Regions from separate parts of the Sinomonas sp. B1-1 genome, predicted to be linked through region 2. Evidence: riboswitches for the same ligand, from Rfam matches in the RefSeq annotation. Region 2 holds a riboswitch; the other holds the start of a gene.
What was found. A riboswitch is a leader RNA that binds a small molecule or an ion and turns the genes downstream of it on or off. The one in region 2 is predicted to bind thiamine pyrophosphate.
Positions count from the first base shown of each region.

Region 1: linked by a shared signal. The riboswitch ahead of thiC (phosphomethylpyrimidine synthase ThiC) and the one ahead of ACQ5BE_RS16780 (ECF transporter S component) in region 2 are both predicted to bind thiamine pyrophosphate.

Region 1 is NZ_JBCHVF010000001.1:618,500-630,053, reverse strand. It holds gene ACQ5BE_RS02960 (ammonium transporter) at 116-1,516, shown strand; gene ACQ5BE_RS02955 (P-II family nitrogen regulator) at 1,513-1,851, shown strand; gene ACQ5BE_RS02950 (glucose-6-phosphate dehydrogenase) at 1,870-3,303, opposite strand; gene ffh (signal recognition particle protein) at 3,436-5,022, shown strand; gene thiC (phosphomethylpyrimidine synthase ThiC) at 5,314-7,071, opposite strand; TPP riboswitch at 7,069-7,176, opposite strand; gene ACQ5BE_RS02935 (amidohydrolase family protein) at 7,208-8,314, shown strand; gene ACQ5BE_RS02930 (VOC family protein) at 8,404-9,285, shown strand; gene ACQ5BE_RS02925 (hypothetical protein) at 9,385-9,843, shown strand; gene rpsP (30S ribosomal protein S16) at 10,040-10,450, shown strand; gene ACQ5BE_RS02915 (RNA-binding protein) at 10,452-10,694, shown strand; gene rimM (ribosome maturation factor RimM) at 10,802-11,359, shown strand; gene trmD (tRNA (guanosine(37)-N1)-methyltransferase TrmD) at 11,360-11,554, shown strand, end outside.
Region 2 is NZ_JBCHVF010000014.1:40,839-52,392, reverse strand. It holds gene ACQ5BE_RS16805 (NADPH:quinone reductase) at 1-133, opposite strand, end outside; gene ACQ5BE_RS16800 (UDP-N-acetylglucosamine 1-carboxyvinyltransferase) at 182-1,720, opposite strand; gene ACQ5BE_RS16795 (VOC family protein) at 1,843-2,226, opposite strand; gene ACQ5BE_RS16790 (energy-coupling factor transporter transmembrane component T family protein) at 2,303-3,142, opposite strand; gene ACQ5BE_RS16785 (ABC transporter ATP-binding protein) at 3,139-4,710, opposite strand; gene ACQ5BE_RS16780 (ECF transporter S component) at 4,712-5,314, opposite strand; TPP riboswitch at 5,358-5,497, opposite strand; gene ACQ5BE_RS16775 (DUF4235 domain-containing protein) at 5,535-5,795, shown strand; gene mnhG (monovalent cation/H(+) antiporter subunit G) at 5,810-6,259, opposite strand; gene ACQ5BE_RS16765 (monovalent cation/H+ antiporter complex subunit F) at 6,256-6,543, opposite strand; gene ACQ5BE_RS16760 (Na+/H+ antiporter subunit E) at 6,540-7,127, opposite strand; gene ACQ5BE_RS16755 (Na+/H+ antiporter subunit D) at 7,124-8,728, opposite strand; gene ACQ5BE_RS16750 (Na(+)/H(+) antiporter subunit C) at 8,725-9,261, opposite strand; gene ACQ5BE_RS16745 (Na+/H+ antiporter subunit A) at 9,258-11,554, opposite strand, start outside.

The DNA of each region.
Region 1 (11,554 bases), on a different contig from region 2:
GCGCTAGCGCAGAGGAAACACCCCCGCGGGACTCTTGATGAGGTGGTCCTGCAGGCGTCTCGGGGGAGCGGAGGCGGGACCGGTTCCGCGATCCGTTCCTCGAAAGGCCTCACCGATGAATGCTGGCGACACCGCCTGGGTCCTCGTCTCGGCAGCCCTCGTCCTCCTGATGTCCCCTGGCCTCGCCATCTTCTACGGCGGCATGACCCGCGTGAAGTCGATGCTCAACATGATGATGATGAGCTTCGGCGCGCTGGCCCTGGTGGGGGTCCTGTGGGTGCTCTTCGGCTACTCGATCGCCTTCGGGACGGACGCCGGGGACGGGCTGTTCGGGGACCCGTTCGAGCGGTTCGGCCTGCACGGACTCCTCGCCACCGACAGCTCGATGCCGCTCGTCGGCACGATCCCCGAGATTGTCTTCGTGGGCTTCCAGGGCGTCTTCGCGACCGTCACCGTCGCCCTCGTCTCCGGAGCCATCGCGGACCGCGCCAAGTTCGCCTCCTGGATGGTGTTCGCAGGCCTGTTCGCCGTCTTCGTGTACTTCCCCGTGGCCCACTGGGTCTTCGACTCGAAGGTGGACGCCCAGGGCACGTTCATCGGCGGATGGCTCAACCACCTCGGCCTGATCGACTTCGCCGGCGGCACTGCCGTCGAGGTCCTGGCAGGCGCTGCCGGCCTCGCGCTGGCGCTCGTGCTCGGCAAGCGGGTCGGCTTCGGCAAGGACCCGGAGCACCGCCCGCACAACCTCCCGCTCGTCATGCTCGGCTGCGGACTGCTGTGGTTCGGCTGGTTCGGCTTCAACGCCGGTTCCGCGCTGGCCGCGAACGGCGAGGCCGGGTTCGCCTGGATCAACACCCTGGTCGCGCCCTGCGCGGCGGTCCTGTCGTGGCTCGTGGTCGAGAAGGTCCGCGACGGCCACGCGACCTCCTTCGGCGCGGCCTCCGGTGCGGTCGCCGGGCTCGTGGCCATCACGCCGTCGTGCGCCACGATCGAGCCCGTCTGGGCGATCGTCCTCGGAGCAGTCGCCGGCGCCGTGTGCGCCCTCGCGGTGGGCCTGAAGTACCGGTTCGGCTATGACGACTCGCTCGATGTCGTGGGGGTGCACCTCGTGGGCGGCATCGTCGGCACGCTCTTCATCGGCCTCGCGGCGAGCCCCGATGCGCCCGTCCCCGGCCGCGGCCTCTTCTACGGCGGCGGGCTGGACCTCCTCGGCATCCAGGCTCTCGGCACCGCGTCCGTGCTCGGCTACTCGTTCGGCGTGGCCCTCGCCCTGGCGCTGGGGATCAAGGCGGTCATGGGCTTCCGCGTCACGAAGGACGTGGAGGAGGCCGGCGTCGACCTCGTGATCCACGCCGAGACCGCGTACTCGTCCTCTTCGACCGGCGGCGGCTTCCACCCGCTCGGCGTCAGGCACACCGTCGAGACCCTGCTGAAGGAGCACCTCGAGAAGCACCGGGAGACGCCCCGTGAGGAGGTTCTGGCGGGAGGCACCCGTGCCGGTAGTGTTGGCCCGTGAAGCTCATTACCGCCATCGTCCGGCCCGAGAAGCTCGACTCCATCCGCGAGGGCCTCGAGGCCTACGGGGTCCAGGGGCTGACCGTGAGCTCTGCAAGCGGCTACGGCCGCCAGCGGGGCTACGTCCAGGTCTACCGGGGCGCCGAGTACAGCGTGGACCTCATCCCCAAGGTGCGCGTGGAGGTCCTGGCCGCTGACGAGCAGGCGGACGAGATCCTCGAGACCATCATCACCGCCGCGTCCACGGGTCGGCAGGGCGACGGGAAGGTGTGGGTCGTGGACGTGCACGACGTCGTGCGGGTCCGCACGGGCGAACGCGGCAGCACCGCGATCTAGAGCAGGGTCGTCTCGCTCTCAGCCGTTCTCGCCGCCGGCGTCCCCGCTCCGTGAGGTCTCCCAGGCCGCCGGTCCGGCACTCCCCGCCATGTACTCCTCGAGGGGGACAGCGCCCGCCGCCCAGGCGGCCAGCACCGGGTCGATGACGCGCCAGCAGTCCTCCGCGGTGTCGCCGCGGACCGAGAGGAGGGGGTCGCCCTCCAGAACCCCGTCGAGGACCTCGCCGTACGGCAGCAGGTCCGGCGCGTTGAGGTCGGCGTCGAGGGTCACACGGTTGAGCGTCAGCACGTCGCCGGGGCCGTTGACGTCGACCTCGAGCTGGAGGGTGTCCGGGCCGAACCCGACGCGCAGCCGCGTGGGGGCATCAGAACCGAGGAACCCCACCGGAAGGTGCGGTACGGGCCGGAAGGTGACCACCGCCTCCTTGCGCTTCCTCCCGAGGCCCTTGCCCGAGCGCAGCACGAACGGAACGCCCGCCCACCGCCAGCTGTCGACGCGCACCTCGACTTCAGCGAGAGTCTCAGTGCTGCGTGCGGGGTCCACGCCCGGCTCGGCAGCGTAGTCGGGGACCGGCCGTTCGCCGATGCTGCCCGAGGTGTACCGGGCCCGGCGCGTCGACTCGGTATAGGGGTGCGGGACGCGCGCGCTGCGCAGGACCGTGCTGACCGCGTCCCGGAGGTCCCGCTCGTGGAGGGCCGCCGGCGCGTCGAGCGCGATGAGCGCGAGGACGTGCAGGAGGTGGCTCTGCACCATGTCCCGCAGCGCGCCGGCCGTGTCGTAGTAGCCAGCCCGCCCCTCGAGGGCCAGATCCTCGTCGAAGACGATCTCCACCTTCTCGATGTGGTCCCGGTTCCACACGGGCTCGAGCACCCGGTTGGCGAAGCGCAGCCCGAGGATGTTCAGCACCGTTCCCTTGCCCAGGAAGTGGTCCACGCGGAACACCTGCTGCTCGGGGACAAGCCGACGGAGGATGGCGTTGAGCGCCTCAGCGCTCTGTTCCCCGGTGCCGAACGGCTTCTCGAGCACCAGGCGGGTCCCTGCGGGGAGGTCCGCATGGGAGAGGAGGGAGCAGGCCTTCTCGGTGATCGAGGGCGGGAGGGCGAAGTACACGGCGACCGGCGGCGTGAGGGAGCCGATGAGCGATGCGAGGGCGCCGGGCGCCGTGACGTCGATCTGGCGGTACGCGGCCTCGGTGCGGAGACGCCGGAGAGCCGCGCGGCCGGCGTCGTCCGCTGCCGTGAGGGCCTTCTCCGTGGCGGCGTGGACGCGTTCGGACCACTGCTGGTCGGTCCACGCCTCGTGGCCCGCGCCCACCACGACGAGGTCCGGGTGCCGGCCGGTGGCGAGGAGCTGGGCGAGTCCGGGAAGCAGCAGGCGGCCCGTGAGGTCGCCCGACGCGCCGAGGATGAGCAGCGTCCGGGTGGGTGTCGCGGTGGTCTCAGTCGCAGTCACGAGTGCCAGCATGCCATTCGGCCCGCACCAGTTGGTACCCTTGAAAGCTGGAGCCGCGGCGCGTCGGGTGTGCCCTCATGCGCACGGCGCCGGTCCGGACAGACACCCGATACTGAAAGAAGTGCACTCCGCGTGTTCAATTCCCTCTCGGATCGCCTGACAGCCACCTTCAAGAACCTCCGCGGCAAGGGCAGGCTGAGCGAGGCGGACGTCGATGCCACGGTCCGCGAGATCCGCCGTGCGCTGCTCGACGCCGACGTCGCCGTCCCGGTCGTGCGCGACTTCGCGGCCAGGATCCGTGAGCGTGCCCTGGGCGAGGAGGTCTCGGGTGCGCTCAACCCGAGCCAGCAGGTCGTCAAGATCGTCAACGAGGAGCTCGTCGGGATCCTCGGCGGCGAGACGCGCCGGCTCCGCCTGGCCAAGAACCCGCCGAGCGTCATCATGCTCGCCGGCCTCCAGGGCGCGGGCAAGACGACCCTCGCGGGCAAGCTCGCGAAGTGGCTCAAGGGCCAGGGCCACTCGCCCATCCTCGTCGCCGCCGACCTGCAGCGGCCCAACGCCGTCACCCAGCTCCAGGTGGTCGGCCAGCGCGCCGGCGTCGCCGTCTATGCGCCGCACCCCGGGGTGCAGTCGGAGTTCGAAGCCGCCACCGGCGATCCGGTCGCCGTCGCACGCGACGGCGTCGCCGAGGCACGGGCGAAGCTCCACGACGTGGTAATCGTCGACACGGCCGGCCGCCTCGGCGTCGATGCCGAGATGATGCAGCAGGCCGCGGACATCCGAGCGGCCGTCAACCCGGACGAGGTCCTGTTCGTCATCGACGCGATGATCGGCCAGGACGCGGTCACCACCGCGAAGGCCTTCGAGGAAGGCGTCGACTTCACCGGCGTCGTGCTCTCCAAGCTCGACGGCGACGCCCGCGGCGGCGCGGCCCTCTCGGTCGCGTCCGTGACGGGCCGCCCGGTCATGTTCGCGTCCACCGGCGAGGGCCTCGATGACTTCGAGCTGTTCCACCCGGACCGCATGGCCTCGCGCATCCTCGACATGGGCGACATCCTCACGCTCATCGAGCAGGCCGAGAAGAGCTGGGACAAGGACGAAGCCGCCCGGATGGCGAAGAAGTTCGCCGACCAGGAGGACTTCACCCTCGAGGACTTCCTCTCGCAGATGCAGCAGATCCGCAAGATGGGCTCGATGAAGAAGATGCTCATGATGATGCCGGGTGCGCAGAACATGCGGCAGCAGCTCGAGCAGTTCGACGAGCGTGAGATCGACCGCGTCGAGGCCATCGTCCGCTCGATGACGCCGCACGAGCGCCTCGCGCCCAAGATCATCAACGGCTCCCGCCGCGCCCGCATCGCGAAGGGCTCGGGCGTGCACGTCTCGGAGGTCAACGGCCTCCTCGAGCGCTTCGGCCAGGCGCAGAAGATGATGCGCAAGATGGCGTCCGGCGGCGGCATCCCCGGCATGCCGGGCATGCCCGGACCGGGCGGCTTCGGCGGCTCCAAAAAGGGGCCGGCCAAGGGCAAGAAGAAGGCCAAGTCGGGCAACCCTGCCAAGGCAGCCCAGCAAGCGCGGGAGGCTGAGGCACGGCGCGCGGCCGGGGCGTCGAAGGCGCTCGGTTCGCAGGGCTCGGCCTTCGGCGCCCAGCAGGGCCAGGACTTCGACCCCTCGAGCCTCAACCTGCCCAAGGGCTTCGAGAAGTTCCTCGGCAAGTAGGGGGGGTCCATTCGCGGCCGAAGCACGACGGTCGCCCGAAGCACGACGACGGAAGGGGTGCCTCCCAGCGGGAGGCGCCCCTTCGCCGTCGTCCACCCCGCCCCGCCGAGGTCACCCCGTGTGGCGCCGAGGTCACCCCGTGTGGCGCCGAGGTCACCCAGTGGCCGCGTTCTGCAGTGCGGCACGGGGTGACCTCGAGCCCAGAAGGGGTGACCTCGAGCCCAGAAGGGGTGACCTCGGGCGCAGAGGGGGTGACTTCGGCCGCAGAGGGGGTGACCTCGCGGGACCGGGCTACTCGGGTGCGCCCACCGAGATCGTCTCCGGCAGGTACACCTTGCCGCCCTGGGCGAGGAACTCCGCGGACTTCTCGGCCATGCCGGCGGCGATCGCCTCCTGCGCCGACTTGGAGCCGAACTCGTTGCGGATGTCCTGGGAGATGCGCATCGAGCAGAACTTCGGCCCGCACATCGAGCAGAAATGGGCCGTCTTGGCCGGCTCCGCCGGGAGCGTCTCGTCGTGGAACGCCTCGGCCGTGGCCGGGTCGAGCGAGAGGGAGAACTGGTCCCTCCAGCGGAACTCGAAGCGCGCCTTCGAGAGGGCGTCGTCGCGCTCGTGCGCCCCGGGGTGGCCCTTGGCGAGATCGGCGGCGTGGGCGGCGATCTTGTACGTGATCACACCGGTCTTCACGTCGTCCTTGTTCGGCAGGCCGAGGTGCTCCTTCGGCGTCACGTAGCACAGCATCGCGGTGCCGTACCGGGCGATCTCGGTCGCGCCGATGGCCGAGGTGATGTGGTCGTAGCCCGGCGCCACGTCCGTGACGAGGGGACCCAAGGTGTAGAACGGGGCGCCGTCACACAGCTCCTGCTGCCGCTCGATGTTCTCGCGCACGAGGTGGAACGGGATGTGCCCCGGCCCCTCGACCATGACCTGGACGTCGTACTCCCAGGCCCGCTTGGTGAGCTCGGCGAGCGTGTCGAGCTCGGCGAACTGCGCGGCGTCGTTCGCGTCGGCGGTGGAGCCGGGGCGGAGGCCGTCGCCGAGCGAGAACGCGACGTCGTACTGGGCGAAGATCTCGCACAGCTCGTCGAAGTGGGTGTACAGGAAGTTCTCCTCGTGGTGCGCGAGGCACCACCCCGCCATGATCGAGCCGCCGCGCGAGACGATCCCGGTGACGCGCTCGGCCGTGAGCGGCACATAGCGCAGGAGCACGCCGGCGTGGATGGTCATGTAGTCCACGCCCTGCTCGCACTGCTCGATGACCGTGTCACGGAAGACCTCCCACGTCAGCGCGGAGGCGTCGCCGTTGACCTTCTCGAGGGCCTGGTAGATCGGCACCGTGCCGATCGGGACGGGGGAGTTGCGGACAATCCACTCACGCGTGGTGTGGATGTCGTCGCCCGTGGAGAGGTCCATGACCGTGTCCGCGCCCCACTTCGTGGCCCACTGGAGCTTGTCGACCTCCTCCGCGATCGAGGACGTCACCGCGGAGTTGCCGATGTTGGCATTGATCTTGACCAGGAACGCCTTGCCGATGATCATCGGCTCCGACTCGGGGTGGTTGATGTTGGACGGGATGATGGCCCGGCCCGCCGCGACCTCGGAGCGGACCAGCTCCACGTCGCAGTTCTCCCGCAGCGCCACGAACCGCATCTCGGGCGTGACGACGCCGGCGCGCGCGTAGTGCATCTGCGTCACCCGCCGCCCGGGCTTCGCGCGCAGCGGGACGGGCTTGGCGCCCTTCCATTCGGCCGACGCCGCGCCCCGCCGCAGGGCCGAGCGGCCGTCGTCGAGGAGGTTGCGCCCGCGGCCTTCATACGCCTCGGTGTCCGCCCGCTCGGCGATCCACGCGGCGCGGTAGGCCGGGAGCCCGACGACCGGGTCGCTTCCCGGACCCGATGTCCGGTAGACCCGCAGCGGGGCGTTGGCCTCGCCATTGGGGGAGTCGTCGAGCGCGATCTCGGTGACCGGGACGCGGATCGCATGCTCGGCATCCTCGAGGAACGCGAGCGAGTGGGCAGGGTGCTGTTCTTGCAGGTTCTCAGTGCTCAAGGGAAAGCTCTCACTTCCTACGCCGGCATGACCCGGACAGGTTCGACGGTCGCAGGCCGCGTCAGCCCGATCTCAGCCCTTGCGAGGGCACCCGTGTGGACGCGTTGGACCCTAGCACGCCCGATACTCTGGGCGCATGCATGACGTGGTTCACCTGACCGGTCCCGTGCTCGCCGGGCTCGACGACGAGCGGCCCGAGGCGTGGATCGTCGACGGTCGTATCACCTACCACCGCCCGGCGCAGGAGCCGTCAGAGGCGGTGGGCGGCTGGGTGCTGCCCGGCCTCGTCGACGCGCACTGCCACCTCGGGCTCGTGGCCGGCGGCGCCGCGGCCGACGGCGAGACGCTCGCCCAGGCGCGGACAGAGGCTGCCGCCGGGGTCCTCCTGGTCCGGGACTGCGGCAGCCCCGCCGACACCCGCTGGCTCCAGGCGCGGGACGACGTGCCCCGACTCGTGCGGGCCGGGCGCCATCTGGCCCGGCGCCGTCGCTACCTGCGCGGGCTCGCCGTCGAGGTCGAGCCGGAGGACCTCGTCGAGGCGGTGCGCAAGGAAGCCCTGGCGGGGGACGGATGGGTCAAGCTCGTCGCGGACTGGATCGACCGCGATGCCGGCGACCTGGCACCCGCCTTCCCGCCCGACGTCGTGCGCGCGGCCGTCGCGGCCGCGCATGCCGAGGGCGCACGCGTCACGGCCCATACCTTCGCGGAGGAGACGATCGATCACCTGCTCGACGCCGGCATCGACTGCCTCGAGCACGCGACGGGGCTCCAGGAGCGGCACATCCCGCGTCTCGCGGAGGCGCGGATCCCCATCGTGCCGACCCTGGTCAACGTCGCGACCTTCCCGGAGATCGCGGCGCGGGGCGAGGCGAAGTTCCCGCGCTACGCGGCCCACATGCGCGCTCTCTGGGAACGGCGCCACGAGCGTGTCGCGCTCGCGCACACGGCGGGGGTGCCGGTCTATGCCGGCACCGACGCCGGCAGCGTGATCGCGCACGGCCGGATCGCGGACGAGATCGGCGAGCTCGCCGGCGCCATCGGCCCGGCCGCCGCGGTCGACGCCGCGGTCTGGGGCGCGCGGGCATGGCTCGGCGCCGCGGGGCTCGCCGAGGGGGACCCCGCCGACGTCGTCATCTCAGCCGGGGACCCCCGCCGGGACGTTTCGGCGCTCCGGGCCCCGCTGCACGTGTTCCGCGGGGGTCGGCGGGCTGCTGCCGCTGGAGAGGCGGACGCGAAAGCCTAGGAGGCGGCGGGACCAGGGAATATCTGCAGTTGATTGAAGCTTCAACAAATCATACACTTGATGCAGACCCGACCACCCAGGAGCACGCCATGACCGTTCCCGCCTCCACCCGAGACCTCCTTCCCGCCGACCTGCAGATGGGCACCGTGATGCTCAAGGTCGGCAGCATGAAGCTCATGCTCGACTACTACGAGCGCGCGCTCGGCCTCGTGCCGTTTGCCGAGACGCTCGGCGGCGTGGTCCTCGGGCGACGGGGCGTGCCGGTCGTGCACCTGAGCCCGGCGGCGGGCCTGCAGATCCCGAGCCGGGGCGAGGCCGGCCTCTTCCACACGGCCATCCTCTTCGACAACCGCGCTGATCTGGCCGCGACTGTCGCCTCCGCCGCGCAGTACAACCCGAGCCTGTACGCGGGCAGCGCCGACCACCTCGTCTCGGAGGCCTTCTACTTCACGGACCCCGAGGGCAATGGGGTGGAGCTGTACTTCGACAAGCCGCGCGAGACGTGGACCTGGAACGGCGACCAGGTTGTCATGGACAGCCTCCCGCTGCCCCCTCAGGCCTTCCTGAACCAGAACCTGACCGAGGCGTCAGTGGGCGGGCAGCGCGAGGCCGCGGCCGGCGTCGGCCACGTCCACCTCCAGGTGGGCGACGTCGCCGCTGCGCACGAGTTCTACGTGCGGACCCTCGGCTTCGAGCAGACGGCCGGATGGCACGGCCAGGCGCTCTTCGTCTCGGCGGGCCGCTACCACCACCACATGGCCATGAACGTGTGGAACTCCCGCGGCGCCGGCCCGCGGAAGGACACGCTGGGCCTCGGCGAGGTGCTCATCAGGGTCCCCGCACAGGACGACCTCGGTGCCGCGGCGGACAGGCTCAAGGTGGCCGGCGTCGCGAGCCACCACACAGGTGCCGAGCTCCGGTTCGAGGACCCGTGGAAGAACCAGATCCGCATGGCCCTCGTGGAAGGCTGATCCGGCCTGCGCTACGCTCAACGTGTCCGCTCCAGACGGGGCGGGCACGTTGTGCCTTTCCGACCAGCGCCGAGCGCATCAGCCGCAGAGGGGGAAGAAGTGTCCGCTCCCAGTCCCTTCGCCGAGGTCTTCGTGTCCACGCACACCCAGGCCCTCGCCCGTGCCGCCCAACTCGACGGCGGTGACGCCCCGGACGACGCCGGGAGCCTCCGCATCCCGGGCGTCTCGGACTACGAGATCGAACAGCTCGGCAGCCTCGTCGGCGCCGCCGTGCACGCCCCCGGCGCGGACTACGAGCTCACCATGGTCGACGTCGCGTCCGACAGCCTCCTCGCAGTCCCCGGCACGATGGTCCGGGCGCTCGCGGAGCTCCTCGCGTACGAATCCGACGAAGGCGAGGGGAACGCCGTCGAGAGCGTCGCCGCGGCATGGGTCGACCAGGAGGACCTTCCCTTCGACGCGCGCGAGGCGTACGACTACGTCGAGCAGCTCGCCAAGCTCGCGACCGACGTCGACGACTCCGACCACCAGGAGCTCTTCGTCTGGGCCGGGTCGTGACCCTGCTGGCCGGCCTCGGCGGGATGGAATGCAAAAGCGCCACATCATCTGGCACAATAGACAGGTACTCGATCCGTGCGGCCCCCTCTCTCCGCGCGCATTGTGTCCATATGAGCCCTGACGAAGTACGGCCCGCCCCACGGGAGCGGAAAAGTCCGGGCTTACCTCATGTGCAGAAACAGGAGTGACCACACCAGTGGCCGTAAAGATTCGACTCAAGCGCTTCGGCAAGATCCGCGCCCCGTACTACCGCATCGTCGTCGCCGACTCGCGCACCAAGCGCGATGGCCGGGCGATCGAGGAGATCGGCAAGTACCACCCGACCGAGCAGCCCTCGTTCATCGAGGTCAACTCCGAGCGCGCCCAGTACTGGCTCGGTGTCGGGGCGCAGCCGACCGAGCAGGTCCAGGCGATCCTCAAGGTCACCGGTGACTGGCAGAAGTTCAAGGGCCTTCCCGGCGCCGAGGGTACCCTCAAGTACCCGAAGGGCAAGGAGCCCTACGTGGCCCCCGAGAAGGGCTCCGTGATCCTTCCCGAGGCCGTCACGCCGAAGGCATCCAAGGCCGACGAGGCCGAGGCCCCTGCCGAGACGACTGAGGCTGAGTAGTTTGCTGGCCGAGGCCCTCGAGCATCTCGTCCGCGGGATCGTCGACAACCCCGATGATGTTGCGGTGGTCGCCAAGAGCAACCGCCGCGGCGACGTCCTCGAGGTGCGCGTCCATCAGGACGACCTCGGGCGCGTCATCGGCCGTCAGGGCCGGACCGCCCGTGCGCTCCGCACGGTCGTCGCGGCCCTCGCCGAGGGTGAGCCGGTGCGGGTCGATGTGATCGATACCGACCGCCGCCGCTAGCCGGCATCCTTTCGAGGTCCTTTTCCGGCCCCTCTGCCCGCTAGGGTGGAGGGGCCGGAGCCGTCTGCGCCCCATCCACCACACTCCCCGAGGAGAGCACACACCCGATGCACGTTCAGGTCGCCCGGATCGGCAAGCCCCACGGAATCCGCGGAGAGGTCACCGTGCAGGTCCTCACCGATGCCCCGCAGGACCGATTCGTCCCCGGTGCCGAGTTCATCGTCGAACCGGCCTCGAACGGCCCGCTGACCCTCCGCGGCGCCCGCTGGAACAAGGACGTCCTCCTGCTGACCTTCGCGGAGGTGCCCGACCGCAACCGCGCGGAGGAGCTCCGCGGGACGCGCCTCTTCGTCGAGACGGACGAGCTCGAGGACGCCGAGGCCGAGGACGAAGGCTGGTACGAGCACGAGCTCGTGGGGCTCCAGGTGCGCATCGAGGGGCGCACGATCGGGACCGTCGCGGCGCTGCAGACGATGCCGGTCCAGGACCTGCTTGTCGTCGACACGCCCGACGGCGAGGTCCTCGTGCCCTTCGTGGAGGAGATTGTGCCCGAGGTCGACGTCGAGGCGGGCTTCGTCGTCGTCACGCCCCCCGCGGGGCTCTTCGAGCTCAACCGCGGGGGCGACGAGGGCGAGCCGGAATCCCCGGCGGGCGGGGAGGACTAGGTGCGGATCGACGTCGTCAGCATCTTCCCCGAGTACCTCGCCCCGCTCAGGCTCTCCCTCCTGGGCCGCGCCCAGGAGGACGGCCTGCTGAGCCTCGCGGTGCACGACCTGCGGGACTTCACCTTCGACCGCCACCGCACGGTCGACGACACGCCCTACGGCGGCGGCGCCGGCATGGTGATGAAGCCCGAGCCG
Region 2 (11,554 bases):
CCTCGCCGGGCTCGGGAAGGGCGCGCTCGCGCAGGGTCAGGACGGAGGACGGGCCCGTCGCGCTGTACATGATGGCGCGGTAGGCGGTGCCGGGGGTGGGGTTGCTGGTCGTCGTGCTGTCGGTGTCAGCCATGGACCCATCCTGCCCCATCCCCTCAACCGCCCGGGGGGCTCGCTGGGCTCAGCCCTGGAAGTACTCGATCCGCGCGCCGATCGAGTTGAGCCGTTCGGCCAGGTCCTGGTACCCGCGCTCGATGACGTAGATGTTCCGCAGCTCGCTCGTGCCCCGCGCGGCCAGCATGGCCAGCAGGATGCACGCCGCCGGGCGCAGGGCGGGCGGGCAGCCCACCTCGGCGGCGCGCCACTTGGTGGGACCGTTGACGTAGATGCGGTGCGGGTCGAGGAGCTGCACGTTCGCGCCGAGCCGGTTGAGCTCCGTGAGGTAGATGGCGCGGTTCTCGTAGACCCAGTCGTGGATCATGGTCTGCCCGGTCGCGTTCGCCGCGATGACGGCGAAGAAGGGCAGGTTGTCGATGTTCAGGCCCGGGAAGGGCATGGGGTGGATCTTGTCCGCGGGCGAGTGGAGCTCGGACGGAATGGTCGTGACGTCCACGAGCCGCGTATGGCCGTTGCGGGCCGTGTACTCGCCCGAGATGACGAGCTTCTGGCCCATGGTCGCAAGCGTGGCGAGCTCGATCTCCATGAACTCGATGGGCACGCGCCGCACGGTCACCTCGGAGCCGGTGACGATGGCGGCGGTGATGAGGCTCATCGCCTCGATCGGATCCTCGGAGGGCCAGTAGTCGATGTCCGCCTCGATCCGGGCCCTGCCGCGGATCTTCAGCGTGGTGGTGCCGATCCCCTCGATCTGCACCCCGAGGGCCTGCAGGTAGAAGCACAGGTCCTGGACCATGTAGTTCGGGCTCGCATTGCGGATCACCGTCACGCCCTCGCGGTGGACCGCGGCCATGATGGCGTTCTCGGTGACCGTGTCGCCGCGCTCGGTGAGCACGAAGGAGCGGTCGGCGCGGTCCGCCTCCGGCGCGCGGACGGTGTAGAACCCGGCGGTGGCCTCCACGGCCAGTCCGAACTCGCGCAGCGCCTGCATGTGCGGCTCGACCGTGCGGGTGCCGAGGTCGCAGCCGCCGGCGTAGGGGAGCTTGTACTCGCTGCGCTCGTCGAGCAGCGGGCCCAAGAGCATGATGACGCTGCGGGTGCGGCGCGCTGCCTCGACGTCCATGCCGTCCAGGTTCAGGACGGCGGGGCGGCGGATCTGCAGGTCGCGCGGCTCGCCGTCGGCCGCGGGCAGCCAGACGCACTCGACGCCGATCGAGGTCAGGACCTCGACGATCCGGTTGACCTCCTCGATGCGCGCGAGGCTGCGGAGCGTCGTCGTGCCCCGGTTGATGAGGGAGGCGCACAGCAGGGCGACTCCCGCGTTCTTGGAGGTGTTGACGTCGACGGAGCCGGAGAGGCGGCGCCCGCCCTCGACCCTCAGGTGGGTCATCTTGGGCGCGCCGACGTTCACGATCTGGCGGCCGAGGATGTCCTCGATCCGCTGGATCATCTTCAGGCTCAGGTTCTGCTTGCCCTGCTCCATGCGGGCGACGGCGCTCTGGCTCGTCCCCAGCTCGGCGGCGAGCTGCCCCTGGGTCCAGCCCCGGTCGGAGCGGACGGTGCGGAGCAGCACGCCTACGGTCTCTGCGGTCTGTTGGGCCATGCCCACAAAAATATCATGCTTGCTATACGAAGCCCCAATTCAGGCCGTCCGACGAGTGAAAATCACGTCTGCACCGACGGGTAACAGAAATCCATGAGATAAGGTGCCCCGCTCGGGCCGTGTCAGCCGCTCGTGATCCCGATGACGTTCCCGGCGGGGTCCGCGATCCACGCGATGCCGTGGCCGGTCTCCGGGTCCCGCAGGACGCCCCGGTCGTCGACGGGCATCTCGGGAGTGCTCGGGTACTTCTGCAGGGAGAGGCCCATCGATTCGACCTCGGCCAGCGCCGCGTCGAGGTCCGGGACGATGAGGTTCAGGACGGTGAACGTGGCGGGCTGGTGGTCGGGTTTGGGATAGAGGAAGATCCTCTGGCCCCCCGGCGCGGTGACATGCAGGCCGCCCATCTGGTCCCGGACGTCGAATCCGAGGGTCCCGCCGTAGAACTCGCGGGCCTTCTCGAGGTCATCGACGCTGAAGCTGGACATGGAGGACGCGATTTCGAACATCTCAGGCTCCTTGCTGCAGGGTTCCTCCCCCGCCACGATCCCACCGCAGCGGCGGCCGCGCCAGTGGCCGCGCCCACTAGCCCCAGACCACGTTCCACGTGCCGAGCACGACGGCGGCCCCCACGGCGAGCGCCGCGATCAGCACGCCCGCGGCAACCACCCAGGCGTCGAGGCGGGAGAAGCTGGACTCGCGGGCCCAGGTGCGCGGGGCCGGCCGCCCGTCCACCATGCCCCCGAAGCCGCGCGCCTCCATGGCGACGGCGAGCCGCGTGGCCCGGCGGATGGCCTGCACGAGCAGCGCGAACGCCTGCCCGAGGAAGGCCCGGGACCGTGCCACATAGCTGTGCCCGGTGCCCACGCCGCGGGCCCGCCGGGCGAGGCCGAGCGTGCGCCATTCGTCCACGAGGAGCCCCACGAGGCGCATGCCCGCCAGGGCGCCGAGCACGAACCGGCTCGGCAGGCGCAGCTTCTGGGCCAGCCCGTCGGCGAGGTCGGTCGGATCGGTGGAGAACAGCAGGAAGACCCCGGGGAGGGCGATCGCGAGGCCGCGCAGGCCGATCGCGACGCCGGCGAGCACCGAGTGCTCGGTCATCACCACCGGGCCGAGCTGGAGCCAGACCGGGCCGGTCTTCGCGGCCAGCAGAGCCGTCGAATAGGCCGCGAGCGCCGCGGCGGCGGCCAGCGGCCAGGTCCGCCGGGCCAGCGTCCACGGCCGCACCCCGAGCAGCGGCACGAGGGCGAGCTCGCACGCGAGCGCCACGGAGGCGGAGACCCAGTCGACGCTGAACAGGAGCGCCACCGTGATGCAGAGACCGGCCGCGAGCTTCGCGACGGGATTCGCCCGGGCCAGGACCGAATTGGGGGTCACCGGGGTGAGGATGTCGGCGCTGCCGGCGCCCGGCGTGCCCGCGCTCATGCGGCGGCCTCCACGAGGGCCGCCCGCCCGCTGTCCACGCGGTACACGGAGTCGGACAGGGCCGTGGTGAAGTCTTCGTCGTGCGTCACGGCCAGCAGGGCTGTGCCCTGGTCGAGCAGCTCCGCGAGCAGCTTCACGAGTTCGGCCCACGTGAGGGCGTCCTGGCCGAACGTCGGCTCGTCCAGCATGAGGATGCGCGGGCTGGTGGCGAGCATGGTCGCCACGGAAAGGCGCCTCTTCTCCCCGCCCGAGAGCGTGAACGGGTTCGCGCCGGCCAGCTTGGTCAGGCGCAGCCGCTCGAGGAGGGGGTCGACGGCGGCGCGCACCTCGGCCTCGCCCATGCGGGCCACACGGCGCGGGCCGAATTCGAGCTCGTCGATCACGCGCGGCGTGAGGAACTGGTGCTCGGGCTCCTGGAACACGCTGCCAATCCGGGTCACGAGCTGGGCCGAGCGCCACTTGTAGGGGTTGGCCGAGGCGCCGGCAGCGAGCGGGGCGAGGGCGTCGACGCAACCCCCGAGCGCCGGGAGCAGGCCGGCGAGGGTGAGCGCGAGCGTGGACTTCCCGGCCCCGTTCGGCCCGGTCACGCTCACGGCGTGCCCCGCGCGGAGCCTCAGGTCTACCCCGGTCACCGTCGGCGGGGCCTTCGTGGAGCGGCCGACGGCGAGCGCCTCGCCTGCGAGGAGGACGCCTGGGTTTCGACTGCGCTCAACCGCCGTTCGGCTCCGGTCGCGGAGCGGCCGTGCAGGCTCCTCCCCGGTGAGGGGGTGCCAGCCCGGCACCCACACGCCCGAGGCGGCCAGCCGGCGTCGTGCGCCGCGGTCGGCGAGCACGGCGTCCGGCGGCCCGTCGGCGAGGAGGCTCCCCACGGAGGACGTGGAGGGCCCGTGGGGTGCGTCGAGCACCACGACCCGGTCCACGAGGTCCGCCCACACCGAGACGCGGTGCTCGACGACGACGAGCGTCGCCCCGGTGCGCTCGAGGCTGCGGCGCACGGCGTCACGGACCTCCTCGACGCCGGCAGGGTCGAGGTTGGCGGTCGGCTCGTCGAGCAGCACGAGGCCCGGCTCCATCGCGAGGATCCCCGCGAGGGCGAGCCGCTGCTTCTGGCCGCCGGAGAGGGACGACGTCGGGTGGTCGAGCGGGACGGCGAGGCCCACGTCGTCGAGGGCGCGGTGCACGCGGGGCCAGATCTGCTCCCGCGGCACGGCGAGGTTCTCGCAGCCGAACGCGACCTCGTCCCCCACGCGGGCCATGGCGATCTGCCCCTCCGGGTCCTGCAGGACCAGGCCGGCGCGGCCGCGCGCGAGGGGCGCGGGCACGCCGTCGACCGTGAGCGAGCCGTGCTCCTCGCCCTCCTCCGCGGCGCCGAGCACTCCGGCGAGCGCGTGCAGGAGGGTGGACTTCCCGGCCCCGGACGCGCCCAGGAGCAGGACGCGCTCCCCGGGCGCGATGTCGAGGTCCAGGCCGCTCACCGCGAAGGCCTTGCGGCCGGCGTGCCGCCAGCCCCAGCCGCGGGCCGTCACCCCGGCCGGACCGCGACGGGCAGCGCCCGAGGCCCCCGGCACGTCAGACGTCCGCAGTGCGGCCGGCCGCGAACGCGGACAGCGCGCCCGTCCTGGCGAGGCCCCGGACGGCGAGCCAGCTCAGCAGCCCGGCGATGACGGCGCCGGAGATGACAGCGAGCACCGTGTAGAGCGCCTGCCAGCCGAACTCCCACTCCGGGAAGTAGATGATGACCTCGGAGACGCCGAGCGCGAGGCCCGAGAGGGCGCCGGCGAGCAGCGCGACGCCGAGGTTCCAGCGGCGGTAGCGGAGGGCCGCGAAGGCCAGCTCCGCGCCCGCGCCCTGGACGAGGCCCGAGAGCAGCACGGCGAGGCCGAACTGGGACCCGAGGAGCGCCTCGACCACGGCCGCGAGGATTTCGCAGAACAGCGCGGCTCCGGGCTTGCGGATGATGAGGCCGCCGAGAACGCCGGCGATGACCCAGCCGCCCGCATAGAGGCCGCCCAGCGGCGCGAAGGCGGCCGTCGCCGCCTGCACGCCCACGTACCCCTGGTCCCACAGCCAGAAGATGACGCCGCACGCCACCGAGACGACTGCGGCGACGACGATGTCGACGACGCGCCAGCTGTACGAGTGCTTGGCCGGCGCCGCATTGATTGCAGACATTGCTGGTCCTCCTGTGACTCAGGAGGGGAAGGCAGCGGCTGCTGCCTTGAGATGCTCGACTCCCTTCGCCGGTACTAGCCGGAGCAGGTTCGAGGGTCTGCGGTATCCCGCACTCTCAGCGTCCTTCGCCTTGCCGCCCGGCCCTGTGCCGTGCGTCGGGGCGACGCTCCCCTGTCGTGTGTACGGTCCAGTCTACCCGCGGGGCGCTAGGCTGGCGGTCATGAGCATCCTCATCAAGCTCCTCGGCACGGCCATCAGCATCGGCGCCGGAATCCTGGCGACGAAGCTCGTCGACTTCGCCTGGCAGAAGAGCACCGGCCATGCCCCTCCGAAAGACGCGACGAACCTCGAGGAGAGCCTGAGGGACACGCTCGTGTTCGCGCTCGTCTCCGCGGGCGTCGGCGCGGTGATCCAGACGCTCGCCCAGCGGTACACGCAGCGCGCGATCGCCCGCTACAAGTCCACGCCCGAGGTCGTCTAGCCTTCAGGCGCCCTTCAGGCGCGCGGTGGGGAGCCGCCGTCGTGCCCTGCGCCCGCGGCCCCGGCTGCCGCGCCGCCGTGGGCGCCATGGGCGCCGTCTGGCCCGCCGCGCTCCACGCGGGCCACGACCTCCTCGAGCTCGTCGACGGACAGGCGGGCCTTGTCCAGGTGCTTGGTGCGGTAGCCGGAGCGCCCGAGCATGTGGGCCGACACGGGCACGGTGAGCAGCTGGAAGATCCACGCGACGACGAGCACCGGCACGAGCGCCCACGTGCGCAGCTGGAGCCCGACGGCGGTGAGCAGCATCAGCGACCCGAGCACCTGCGGCTTCGTGGCCGCGTGCATGCGGGTCAGGAGGTCGGGGAAGCGCAGGATGCCGAAGGCGGCCCCGAGCGAGAGCGCGGAGCCCACGACCATGAGCACGCCGGCGGCCCAGGTGAGGGCGGCGTCGAGTTCGGGGGTCATGGCCGCCTCCGGTCCTGGACGAAGCGGGCAACGGTCACGGACCCGATGAAGCCGATCAGCGTGATGGCCACGATGAGCGCGAGGTGGTCGGTGTGCCGGTTCGCCGCCATGTCGATGGCCAGGGCCGAGGCCAGGACGACCAGCAGGACGTCCGCGGCGAGCACCCGGTCCAGGAGCGCCGGCCCCTTGATCATGCGGACGATGGCCCCGAACGCGGCGAGGGACAGCAGGACGCTGCAGACCACGAGGACCACGGGCATGACCGCGGAGGCGGCCCCGCTCATCGGATTCCTCCCTGGCCGGGCTCTGCGGAGGCCATCCGCTCCAGGTGCTGTTCTTCCCGCAGCAGCTCCAGTTCCTCCTTGGTCCCCATGATCCGGATGAGCTCGGCCTCCGCAGCCAGGACGTCGCGGCGGACGCGCTCAGCGCCCGCGGCGTCCTCCACGTTGATGTAGTGGACGTAGAGGGTCGCGTTGGCGCGGTCGACGTCGACCACGAGGGACCCCGGGACGAGCGAGATGACGTGCCCGGTCGCGGTGACCATCAGGTCGGCGTGGCTGCGCAGCGGCACGGCGACGACGGCGCTGCGCACGTTCGGCCCCTTGGTGGACGCGAGCCAGATCAGCTGCGCGCTGGCCACCACCACCTGCCACACGAACACGAAGGCATAGCGGAGCGCGTGCAGCACGTTGAACCGGCCGCTGAGCTCGACGGGGGGCAGGTAGAACAGCCGGGTCACGACGAGCGCGATGAGCGCACCGAACACGAGGTTGCCCGCCGAGAAGTCCTGCCACAGCCCGCCCCACACGACGACGAGCCAGGCGAGGAGCGGGAGCTCCTTCTTCAGCGAGATGCGGCTCCGGCTCACGGTGCGCCCCCTGTCCCGCCCGGGGCGGCTGCTTCGGCACCGGACTGCAGGTTCGCCGCCGCGCGCGCGGCGGCATCGGGGCCCAGCACGGCGGTGATGTAGCCCGTGCGGTCGAGCATCTCCTGGGCCGACTGCTCGCTGAGCCGGAACAGCGGCCCCGCGAACACGGTCAGGGCCAGGCCCACGACGACGAGCCCCGCCGTCGCGCCGACCATCGACCGGGGCAGGGTGCGGGCCGCCGCGGGGGCGAGCAGCGCCGGGTCAGGGTTCTCGGCGTCGTCGGGCCGCCGCCAGAACACGCGGCTCCACACCCGGGCCATCGCGAGCAGCGTCAGCAGGCTCACGACGACGCCCGCGGCGACAAGGACGAGCGCGAGCGGCGTCCCGAGCTGCACTCCGGCCTGGAGGAGCCCGAGCTTGCCGAGGAACCCCGAGAGCGGCGGGATGCCGGAGAGGTTCATCGCGGGGAGGAAGTACAGCAGCGCCAGCAGCGGTGAGAGCTTCGCGAGCCCGGCGAGGCGGTCGGTGTTGGAGGAGCCGCCGCGGCGCTCGATCAGGCCGGCGACGAGGAACAGCGACGTCTGGACGGTGATGTGGTGCGCCACGTAGTACACCGCCGCGGCGAGCCCGAGCACCGAGCTCAGGGCCACGCCGAAGACCATGTACCCGATGTGGCTCACGAGGGTGAAGGACAGGAGCCTCTTGATGTCCGTCTGCGCGAGGGCGCCCAGGATCCCGACGACCATGGTCGCTAGCGCGACGACCATGAGCGGGACGTTGAGCGTCTCCCCGGGGAACAGGAGCGTCTCGGTGCGCACGATCGCGTACACGCCCACCTTGGTCAGCAGGCCGGCGAACACGGCGGTGACCGGCGCGGGCGCCGTGGGGTAGGAGTCTGGGAGCCAGAAGGAGAGCGGGAACACGGCGGCCTTGATCCCGAACCCGACCAGGAGCATGGAGTGCAGGAGCGTCTGCATGCCCGGGTCGAGGTCGCCGAGCTTCACCGCGAGGTCGGCCATGTTCACCGTGCCCGTGGCCGAGTAGACCATCGCGATCGCGACGAGGAACAGCAGCGAGGACACCACGCTCACGACGACGTACGTCACCCCTGCGCGGATGCGCGGCCCGGTGCCGCCCATCGTCATGAGCACGTAGCTCGCGGTCAGGAGGATCTCGAACCCGACGTACAGGTTGAACAGGTCCCCGGCGAGGAAGGCGTTCGAGACGCCCGCGACGAGGATCATGTAGCTCGGGTGGAACACCGAGATCGGCCCGTCCTTGTCCCCGTCGGCCATGCCCTGCCCGGTGGCGTAGACGAGGACCGCCAGGCTCACCGTGGTCGAGACCACGAGCATGAGCGAGGAGAACTGGTCCACGACCATCGTGATGCCGAACGGCGGCGCCCATCCGCCGATCATCACGGCGGCCGTGCCGCCCTCCCACACCGATACCAGGAGCAGCGCCTCGAGCGCGAGCGTCAGGCTCAGCACCGAGATCGTGACGATCCGCTGGGCGCGCTCCTGCCGCAGCAGGAGGAAGGCCAGGGCCGCCCCGAAGATCGGGAGGGCGACGGCGAGCGGCGCGAAGCTTGCGATGTTCACTCGCGCTCGCCCTCCTTGCGCAGGGCCGAGTGGGCCTGCGCAGGCTCGGCGTCGTCGCCATGGCGGCGGGGATCCGGCGTCGCGAGCGCCGCCTGGTCCGCCGCCGCGGCCTCCTCGGGGCTCACGAACTCGGACAGGTCCTCGGGGACGTCCGCGTCGTCCTCGGCGTCCCAGCTGGACTGCGCGGCCACGCGGCGGTCCTCGATGTCGTCGGGGACCACGTCGAGCCGGCCCAGCTGCCACGTGCGGTAGATGAGGGCGAGCATGAAGGCCGTGACCGCGAAGGAGATGACGATCGAAGTCAGGATGAGTGCCTGCGGGAGCGGGTCGTTGTACTCGGCGGGGTCAGTCCCCTTGGAGAAGAACGGCGCGAGGCCGGCACTGCCGCCGGAGGCGAGCAGGAGCACGTTCGCTCCGTTGGTCAGGAGCATGAGGCCGAGGAGCACCCTCGTGAGGGAGCGCTCGAGGAGGAGGTAGATCCCGGTGGCGAAGAGCAGCCCGGCCAGGATCAGGAGGGTCAGGTTGGCCGTCATCGCTGGTCCGTTCCGTTCTGCTCGGGGCCTGCAGGTGCGCCCGAGCGGCCGGGCCCGAACGGGGCCGCCATGAGCGGCGCCTCGCGCTCGGCACGCTTCGCGGCGGCCTTGGCCTCACGGCGCTGGTCCTCGTCGATCTGCTCGTCCACGCGGGCGCCCAGCGACCGCAGGACGTCCACGACGAGGCCCACGACGACGAGGTAGACGCCGATGTCGAAGATCGTGGACGTCACGAACTTCACGTCCCCGAACACGGGGAGCCACAGCTCGATGATCGCGCTCTGGAAGACCTGGCCGCCGAAGGCCAGCGGCACGGCGCCGGAGAGCGCGGCGGTTGCGAGGCCCGTGCCCAGGATCGCGCCCGGGCTCGCCGAGGCGGCCTCGCGCAGCTCGAACCGGCCGCCCGCGAGGTAGCGGACGGTGAGCGCGAGGCCCGCGAGCAGGCCGCCCGCGAAGCCGCCGCCCGGGAAGTTGTGGCCCGCGAGCAGCAGGTACACGGACACGATGACCATGCTGTGGAACACGAGCCGGGTGACGACCTCGAAGATGATGGATCGGCGCTCGGGCGCGAGCGTGCGCCCCGCCACGAGCCACGCGTCCCGGGCCACGGTCGCGAACGTGCGCGCGACGGAGAGCTCGGCGGCGTCGCGCGAGAGGGCCTCGACGCCGCGGACCCTGCCCACGCTGCCGGTCTCGACGGAATCGACCGACCCGAGGTCGCGGTGCCGCACGCGGACGAAGATGAGGCTCGCGATCCCGGTTGCCGCGAGCGCGAGGACGGAGATCTCGCCGAACGTGTCCCACGCGCGGATGTCCACGAGCGTCACGTTGACCACATTCAGTCCGCCGCCGCCCGAGTAGGCCAGCTCGGGGAACCCGAGCGAGACGGGGGTGGCCGTCCGCGCGGCCATGGCCGCGAGCCCCGCGAGGACCGCCGCGCTGCCGAACGCGAGGGCGACGACGATCCGCACCGCGCGGTAGCGCCCGCCCGTGCGGTCGCGCAGCTGCGGCGGGAGCCGGCGCATGCCGAGGATGAACGCGACGAGCACGATCGTCTCGACGAGCATCTGGGTCAGGGCGAGGTCGGGGGCGCCCTGGAGCGCGAACAGGAGTGCGATCCCGTACCCGGTGATGGAGACCATGAGGACGGCGAGGAAGCGCTTGTTGGCCCGGACGGCCGCGAGCGCGCCCACGGCGACGGCGAGGGCGATCACGGGCTGGAGCGGGGACTTCGGGTCCAGCAGGACCATCTGCCCCTGACCGGGCATCCTCACGGTGCCGGTGACCAGCACAGCGAACGGCACGGCTGCGGCGACCGTGAGGATGACGGCGAGGTAGAAGTACAGCGAACCGCGCTGCGTACGGCCGGTCACCCAGATCGCGGCGTCGTCCAGGGCCCCGATGATGGAGCGGTAGGACCGCTCAGCGTCGACGGGCGGGCCGAGCAGCTCCTGCGCGCGGGCCACGGCCGACCGGGCGGCGAACAGGACCGCGCCCACGAGCCAGGACACCGCGGAGAGCGCGAGGGCGAGCCCGAGGCCGTGGAACACCGCGAGGTGCGGGACGGCACCCGCTGAAGCGCCGCCGTCGTGCGCGCCCGCACCGAGGGCCACCTGCTCCGCGTAGGGGCCCGCCCACGCGTCCACGGCCGCGGGCCACACGCCGTAGGCGAGCCCGGCGAGCGCGAGCACCGCCGGCGAGGCGACGAAGAGCGGGGTGATCGGCGTGAAGGGGATGTCCTCGACCCCGGGCTTGCGCGCGAAGGCCCCCCACACGAACCGCGCGCTGTAGGCGACCGTGAGCGCCGAGCCGGCCACGGCGCCCGCGAGCACGACGCCGGCCCACGCGCCTCCCACGGGGGCATGCGCGAACGCCTCGAGCACCGCCTCCTTGGCGACGAAGCCGCCGAACAGGGGCAGCCCCGCCATGGAGGCGGCGGCGAGGACGGCCGTCCAGCCCAGCGCGCGCGAGCGCCGGAAGACGCCGGACAGGCGCCGGAGGTCGCGGGTCCCGGTCTGGTGGTCGATGATGCCGACCACGAGGAACAGGGCGGCTTTGAAGAGGGCGTGCGCGACGACCATCGCGAGGCCCGCGAGCGCCGACTCGGGGGTGCCGAGGCCCACGACGGCCACGAGGAACCCGAGCTGGCTCACGGTGCCGAACGCGAGGATGAGCTTGATGTCGGTCTGGCGCAGGGCGCGGTAGCCGCCCAGCACCATCGTCGCGATGCCGAATCCGAGGACCACCGGGAGCCAGAAGTCGGTGCCGGCGAGCCCCGGCGCGAAGCGCGCCA